Regions from separate parts of the Pseudoalteromonas maricaloris genome, predicted to be linked through region 2. Evidence: riboswitches for the same ligand, from Rfam matches in the RefSeq annotation. Region 2 holds a riboswitch; the other holds the start of a gene.
The links. A riboswitch is a leader RNA that binds a small molecule or an ion and turns the genes downstream of it on or off. The one in region 2 is predicted to bind cobalamin.
Positions count from the first base shown of each region.

Region 1: another riboswitch for cobalamin. It lies ahead of CTT31_RS15795 (TonB-dependent receptor domain-containing protein); the one in region 2 lies ahead of CTT31_RS13795 (ABC transporter ATP-binding protein).

Region 1 is NZ_CP024625.1:3,555,135-3,559,352, forward strand. Features, by position in the region: gene CTT31_RS15795 (TonB-dependent receptor domain-containing protein) at 1-1,772, opposite strand, end outside; cobalamin riboswitch at 1,808-2,056, opposite strand; gene CTT31_RS15800 (YajQ family cyclic di-GMP-binding protein) at 2,143-2,625, opposite strand; gene CTT31_RS15805 (VanZ family protein) at 2,778-3,128, shown strand; gene CTT31_RS15810 (ketopantoate reductase family protein) at 3,121-4,023, shown strand.
Region 2 is NZ_CP024625.1:3,117,334-3,121,551, reverse strand. Features, by position in the region: gene CTT31_RS13810 (FAD:protein FMN transferase) at 1-669, shown strand, start outside; gene nqrM ((Na+)-NQR maturation NqrM) at 770-982, shown strand; gene CTT31_RS13800 (histidine phosphatase family protein) at 1,063-1,662, shown strand; cobalamin riboswitch at 1,681-1,808, shown strand; gene CTT31_RS13795 (ABC transporter ATP-binding protein) at 1,878-2,675, shown strand; gene CTT31_RS13790 (FecCD family ABC transporter permease) at 2,672-3,697, shown strand; gene cobT (nicotinate-nucleotide--dimethylbenzimidazole phosphoribosyltransferase) at 3,690-4,218, shown strand, end outside.

The DNA of each region.
Region 1 (4,218 bases), 440 kb from region 2:
TTGAAATAACGCTTATCGGTTAAGTTTTCAATTCGGCCATTTAACTTGAATCCGTCGAAAAACGTATAGTTAGCAGCTAAGTTAAACAGCGTATATGACGGTAAAGTCACTGTATATGCACCTTCAGCTCCCCATACTTTATCGTCGCGATTACCTCTATGGACTAAGGTCAGTGTTGCGTCGACATTTTCCCACTCTTTACTGACTGAATAAGTTAAGGTACGTCTCGCTCTGCGCTGTAATTGCTTATCGGTATCAGCGTCTTTAGCACTCACATAGCTCGCATTTACCGTATGCTCGATACCAAAGTTGTCTTCAATTTCGATAGAAAGATCAGCACCTTCAAAGTCAGCGCGCTGAACATTGTAAGGGACGTATTTCCATTTATCATTTTGCTGATAAACGATTTTATCGGTAATACGGTTATCGTATACCGCAGCTTCCACACGGAAGTTCTCGCCGCTCCATGTGACAATAATTTCATTATTAGTGGCTTCTTCCGGCTTAATATTTGGGTTAGGCAGATAGTAAGGACTATCAATCACAAACGCCTGTGATAAAGAAGGTGCTCTAAAGGCAGTACCATGATTCAACTTAACACTCAGGCCATCCATGAGTTGCTTGCCTACAGCAACTGTGTAGGTGTTTGCACGACCATGAAAATCATAATCATCCGTTCTCAGTACAACCTCTGCCAGCCAATTTTCATCGTTGTAAAACCCACCTAGTGCTAAAGATAAGTTATCACGCTCAGGCTCTGAAAAAGAGGCGGTAGAATCACCAACATCTTCATTTAGAAAGGTAAAGTTACCCGTGAAGATCAAAGCTTCAGTTAAACTATATTGCGACTGATATTCAAATTGGCTGCGTTTGGTGACATAAGCGTTATCGTCAGCACTATTACCGATTTGAACGTTTTGTTCCTTACCTAAGCTGTATGACGCACTTTGGCTAAACTTGTCAGTACGTCTTTTCCACGTCAACTTATTGGTGTAGTTATGGAAACGGTAAGCATCACTACCAAAAGAGTCATACTCCCCCTCACCTTCACTGTACTGTGAACGTAAGCTAAAAATGCCACTTTCTTCATCACCATACTGCACATTTAAACCGGCATTACCGTTATAATATCCATCACGGTCATGGTTTTTTGTGATTGCAGCTTCAGGGTCTTTCTCTATCACATCATAGCCATCGGTATGAGTGTAACCCGCATTAGCTGCAATACTAAACTTGTCTTTTTTGTAATTTACCGTTGCTTCGGTCTTGGAGTAATTGTTACTCCCAGTCGTAAGCGCGATAGTATTGTTATTCCCTTCGCGACTAATAATATTAATCACGCCAGCAATGGCATCTGAACCATAAATCGCAGCTTTGGCACCACGAATGATCTCAATCCTTTCGATGCTATTAAGTGGTAAATTAGTGAGCGAATTGTCACCGGAGTTTGCATCCGTCACTCGAACCCCATCGATTAACACTAGCGTATGCTTAGCATCATTACCGCGTAGGAATAAACTCACACTTTGGCCGAAGCCACCGTTTCTAACCGCTTGAATACCTGCGACATTATCGAGTAGCGATACGACATCTTGAACATTGCTTTTTTCAATATCAGCACGACCTATAACCGTAATGGCAGACAGTGCGCTTTCTAGAGATTGTTCAAATTTATTGGCAGTAACAGTGATATGTTCAACATTTTGATCAGCAAACGCTGAAAAAGAGAGCGCCGTCGCTATCGCCGCGCTTAGAGCAGTTTTATTTAACATGGTTTCCCCTAACTTGTACCCACCGTACAAGAACACAAAGTGACTGTTTCAAGGCCGGTCTCCGGGCTCAGTAAACCTGCAAATTAGCAGTTCACTCTACCGTTGCGGGGGCAGCGCTGGCATAGAACCGATCCAAGCTAATCACGTGCAATAAACTGTCTTATTCAATTTATTGTTGATTAACGCAATTAGATGTTCCCTTGTGTTCGCACCAGTTTCCCGATTATCTATACACTTAGCAACCACACTAGGTTGTGTACAGCACCTTGAAAATGCGAGGCTATTGTCTTGGGTTTCGGAATGATTGTCAATGGACGTCTAGAAATCCAAAAGTGCAATCTATGCACTTTTGGAATGAAGTAAAGCGTAATTAGTCGCGGAAGTTTTTGAATTGAAATGGTTGGCCAAGCTCACCGGTACGAACCAGTTGCATCGTTTCTTGCAAATCGTCACGTTTTTTACCCGTTACACGTACCGTATCGCCTTGAATTGATGCTTGAACTTTAACTTTTGAGTCTTTAATAAGCTTAACCAGTTTTTTCGCCATCTCTTTGTCGATGCCTTGCTTTAACGCCACCTTACGTGAAACGTATTTGCCAGAGCGCTCAATGTCTTTTAACTCGAAGCTTGCCACATCAAGGCCACGCTTTGCCGCTTTACCCACTAACATATCGAACAATTGCATAACTTGCTGTTCTGCTTCCGCTTTGAGGTTAATCATTTCACCGCTTAGCTCGATTGACGCATCTACGCCACGAAAATCAAAACGTGTATCAAGCTCACGAACCGCGTTGTCTACGGTATTTTTTGCTTCTGTCATATCAATTTCAGATACAATATCAAATGAAGGCATGCTTCTCTCCTAAAGTCATTTTGGCTCGATTATAGCAGTTTATGCTTAATTTGAGTTACTTTAAGTTTTTAAACAGCGTATTAGGATGTTCACCCAATGGACAGTTTTCGATGGTATACTGCTCTCTTAGTCATACAGAAGTAGGATGTATTGTGACACGGCGCGTTTATAAAGCTCTTTTGATTATCTCTTTAATTATATGTACGGTGCTATTCGCAAAGGAAATTAGCTTGTCTCCAAAGCTGTTCCCAAATATCGATAAAGTGGCACATTTTGGTGTATTTTTTGTGCTTGCGTTTATCTCTCACCATGCTTTTAAAGTGAAAGTATGGACACACATAGTATTGCTGTCATTGTATGGAGCAGGAATTGAGTGGATGCAACATTCATTACCGTATCGCCAAGCATCTACCGCTGATTTTTTAGCTGATTTAGCCGGTGCGGTCAGTTATTTTGTTCTATTTTATATTTGGACAAGTTGGCGCAACAGAAAACATGGCTAACATACATATTTTAGGTGAAGGGGCGATAGGATTACTGCTCGCCCAGCACCTTAGTCAATCTCATCAAATTACGCTGATCACTCGAAATAAACGCGCGGCGACTTATCGCTATCAAACAGCAAGTATTCAACAAACCATCCCATGCAGCACCAAAACACTTGCAGAACTCCCTGCCAGCAGTATAGATACGCTAATCATTCCCGTTAAAGCATATCAAGTAATCGAAGCACTCCAAGCGCTTCGACCCGCACTTTCAAAAAATGGCGCACTAATCCTTAGTCATAATGGCATGGTAGATTGGTCTGGTGAGTTAGCAGCGCTTGAAAAAACACAATCCGCCTACTTCTTAAGCACATCCATTGCGGGCTATAAAGTCGCAGACATTGTGCATCATACAGGACAAGGTGCAACTTGGTTTGGGCCGTTAAATTCACCAGCAGAATGCCACTACCCGCGCGTATTCTCGCAACTGTTTAGCACATTTGAAAATGCCCAAACCACGTTTGATATCATGCCAACACTTTGGAAAAAGCTGGCGGTTAATATTGCCATTAACCCGTTAAGTGCATTGGAACAAGTCGCAAATGGTCAGCTAAGACAGCCCAAATACGCAGCCCAAATCCTTAATTTAATGAATGAAGTACAGCTTGTGGCCACAAGTACAGGTGTAAACTTAGCGCTTAGCGAGCTAGTCACGCTTGCTTACACTGTAATGGCGCAAACAGCAAACAATCGCTCTTCAATGAATCAGGATATCGCAAATAACAGGCGCACTGAAATTGACGCTATGTGCGGCTATATTTGCGAGCTAGCAGCAAAACAAAATATTGATGTACCGTTTAATCAACAGTTATTTGATGAAGTGAATAAGCGCTGGCAGCCAGCCCAACAATAGGCTTAACTTCTCGGCGGGTAAACCGTCTCCCACAAAGTTATTTGCACAGCGAATTAGGGATACAGCTCGTTGAGAGTTTTTGTAATACTTGCAAGCAGCTTAACTGCTAAAACCGTAGAAGGTTTCATAAGCAGCTAATACCAATTGAATTAATTCTCTAATCAATTTGAAGGGTGAAATAGCATATTAGCTTCG
Region 2 (4,218 bases):
GTTACGATGGGGCCGCTTATCGATTTGTGGGGATTTGGTCCTGACAAAAGACCAACAATGCGTCCGTCACAGGCCGAGTTAGACGATATGCGCACTCGTATCGGTGTCGATAAGCTTATTTTAAATGAGCGTGGCCTTGCGAAAACAGTTGCGGGGCTGGAATTATCATTCTCTGCAACCGCTAAAGGTTATGGCATAGATAAGGTCGCTGAGGTGATTGAGAGTCATGATATTCATGACTATATGGTTGAAATCGGTGGCGAGCTTCGCGTTTCTGGCAAGAAGCCGGATGGTGAGTGGCGTATTGCTATCGAGAAACCCGATGCGCCTGTTGGTCAACGCCAAATTCACCGCGTGATAGAGCCCGGCAAAAATGGTATTGCAACTTCAGGAGACTACCGTATTTTTTACGAAATGGACGGTGAAACCTTTACACACCTTATTGACCCTACAACGGGTCGCCCAGTTAAACATGAGCTGGTATCGGTAACGGTACTACATCCATCTGCGATGACGGCTGATGGCCTAGCAACAGCATTGACTGTGATGGGCACTGAACGTGCAAAGGCGTATGCCACCGAGCATCAACTCCCCGTGTATTTGATGTATAAAAGTCCTGAAGGGATCAAGAGTTACGCGAGTGAAGCATTTCAGCCGTACTTGAATTAAGCTGTACAACACCCCATAATTTAATTGTGAGTGACGCCATGAAAGCGTATAATTTGCGCGTCGTCACTCAATTCAATGTAGCAATAAAAGGGGCTAGATAATGTCTTTATTCCTCCTTACTTTCGGTTTACTTATGCTTATCGCTGTTGCGATGGCAGTAGGCGTTATCGTACAAAAGAAATCCATGGCAAGTAGCTGTGGTGGTTTGGGCTCAATGGGCATTGACAAAATTTGTGATTGCGACGATCCATGCGACAAACGCAAAAAGCGGTTAGCAAAAGAAGAGATGTGGAAAGAAAACCAGATCCTGTAACCGTAGAATGATATTAATTGAAAACGCAAGCTTAGCTTGCGTTTTTGCTTTTTGGGTAACAAACCTTAGGTTAAGTAAAAATGCAGCGGCAGCTATATTTTGTTCGTCATGGTGAAACGACTCTATCAGGCCATTTACTTGGAGTGACAGATCCCGAGCTCAGTACCATAGGTGCTCAGCAATTGCTGCAATCGTTAACGAGTCTAAGTGGCCTGCAGCGTATTATTAGCTCTCCAAGGAAGCGCTGCCTGAATACAGCCACAGCCTTTGCAAAGCAGTATCAACTCCCCGTTGAGGTGGAGGCAAATCTCGCCGAATTTGATTTTGGATTATGGGATGGACAACCTTATGATACGCTTTGGCGCGAAACCCAATTTCCAAGCATCGGTGACTTTTGGCAAAACCCTTGGCTGCACACGCCTCCTGAGGGCGAGTCCATGTATGATTTTCATCACCGGGTCGCCACGTGGTGGCACAGCATTTTGGCGTCGCCAAGTGAAGAGTGTATCGCCGTCGTAGCGCATGCAGGAGTAATAAAAGCGCTTGTAACACTTATTCTCGACCTATCGCCCGAGCTCACCGCATACCAATCGAAGATAGATATTCCTTATGCGGGTATAGTAAAAGTTGAGGTGTTTTACGACAGCTGCCAAACTGCTTGGCCAAAAGTTGTATTTTAGACGTCTAGACTTCATAATATTGCAAATTTCGTGATAGGCAGATATTGGGAATGAGGTGTGAGTCCTCAACTGTCCCCGCAACTGTAAGTGTATGAGCCTTGTCTCTTGCATAAGTCAGATACCAAGGCCTATCCATATACTTAAGCGGGCAGACTTAAGTCAAAGTTGTCGCTTGTCTATAAGCTACTACTTTGCCGTGCCCAATCAGAGGTGCTATGGCAGTCACTCCACAATTTCAAGTCGATAAACTTAGCGTACAGCTTGGTGGTAAAGCCATCTTAAAGGCACTCAGCTTTGCTATTAATTCGGGTGAATTTATTGGTTTGCTCGGACCGAATGGTGCTGGAAAGTCGACTTTGCTGCGCACTTTATATCAATACACAGCACCAAGTTCTGGGGCGCTACTTTTCAATGATAAGCCGTTAGCTAGTTATGGACGTAAAGCCTACGCGAGACATGTTGCTGTGGTGCTACAAGAGATCCCCGCTGAGTTTACTCTGCCATTATTTGATATGGTATTGATGGGGCTAACACCGAATAAATCACTGCTCGCGACAACAACGGCTGCTGAAAAACAGGCAATCTTACATGCCATTGAGCAGGTTGGATTGAGCCATAAATTGGAGCAATGTTTTAGCTCCTTGTCTGGTGGGGAGAAGCAAAGGGCAATGATCGCACGTGCCATGGTGCAAGCGCCTCAAGTATTGATAATGGATGAGCCCACCAGCCATTTGGACATTAAATATCAAATCCAAATTATGGAGCTGGCCAAACAGCTTGGTGTTACTATTATTGCGTCTTTTCACGACTTAAATTTGGCTAGCGCCTTGTGCGACCGCTTATTAGTATTAAATAACGGTGAGCTTGTTGCAGATGGGTCGCCACTTGAAGTCATTACCGAAAGCCTATTAAGCCAAGTTTTTGGGGTATGCGCAGAGGTTTCTACTGTCTGCCATCCGCCAAATAACAGTGAGATCCCACATATACGCTTTCATTACGGGTATCAATTATGATTGCCGCAAAGCGGATCGCGTTGATATCGATACTGCTATTGAGCTTGTGCTGTTTTAGCATGCTGATGGCACTTAAGATCGGTGCGATTGATTTATCTTGGCATACGGTTATACAAGCGATTATTAATTTCGATCCCAACGTACTTCAACAACGAGTGGTAGTTGAGCTTCGTCTGCCACGGACGTTACTGGCGATGAGCGCGGGAGCAGGACTGGCGATAGCGGGTCTTATTTTACAAACCGTGACGCGTAACCCTCTAGCTGATCCTTATTTATTTGGTATTTCTTCAGGTGCTTCATTCGGTGTGGTGGTGCTTATCGCGCTATTTGGTGCACAGTCTAGCCTAATGATGTCTGGGGCTGCATTTGTCGGAAGTTTGCTGTCTATCTTGCTACTTTTATTTGTGGCAAATCGCAATGCGCTACAGCAGGTGGAAACTATGCTCTTGGCGGGCGTTGCACTTTCTTTTCTGTTCAGTGCCTTTACCAGCTTGTTGCTTTATTGGAGTGACCCTCAAGCCATCAGTGCAATCTTGTTTTGGAATCTAGGCTCATTTGCAAGGGCGAGCTGGCAATGGCTATGGCTTCCTTGTTTGGTCGTGCTACTGAGTTTTATCACGCTTTTAGTGATGCGTCGGCCACTCAACGCTTTGTTGCTCGGAGATGAGAGTGCCACCACGCTTGGCGTGAATGTAGGACGAGTGCGAATAGGTATGTTGTTATTGAGCTCCTTACTCACCGCAGTACTTGTGGCTGCGTGCGGCGGAGTCGGATTTGTAGGCTTGATGATCCCGCATATCGTGCGCTTTTTTATCTCGCAAGCAAAGGTCATTGGGCTTGTGGCCACCGCGCTTTGCGGTTCGCTTTTGATGCTATGGGTGGATGTATTGTCGCGCACGCTTATCGATAATCAGGAACTTCCCGTGGGGGTGATCACCGCCGCCATTGGCAGCGTGTTCTTCTTAGCATTGCTTATTTTCAAAAATCGCCGCTCTGGAGGCGTCGGAGTTACCCATGGTTAAACCGTTAGATACTCGCTTAAACACGCTTATTCAACAGCGCATTGATTTAAAAACCAAACCGCTAGGTGCGCTTGGTAAGCTTGAAGTCTTGGCTGCGCAGCTAGTACAGATCTTCTCACAAGGGCAGACGCAATTAAACATAGAGCAGTTAGCAATAACACGCCCTGCAATGTTTGTTTTTGCGGGTGACCATGGTATTGCAAGCCAAGGGGTTTCTATTGCGCCAAGCGAAGTGACTGGGCAAATGGTTGCAAACTTTGTGCAGGGCGGTGCAGCGATCAACGTCTTTTGTCGACAACTTGGTTGGCAGTTAACCGTAGTAGACTGTGGCACGTTAGTGCCATGCGAGCCTGCGCCGAATTTGCGCTCGCAGCGACTTGGCGATATTACTCATGCCTTCCATAAACAACCCGCGATGAGCGAAATGCAGCTCAAGCAAGGACTTGAATATGGAGAGCAAGTGGTGATGTCCGCTATTGAAGCGGGTAGCAACGTGATTGCTTTTGGTGAAATGGGGATTG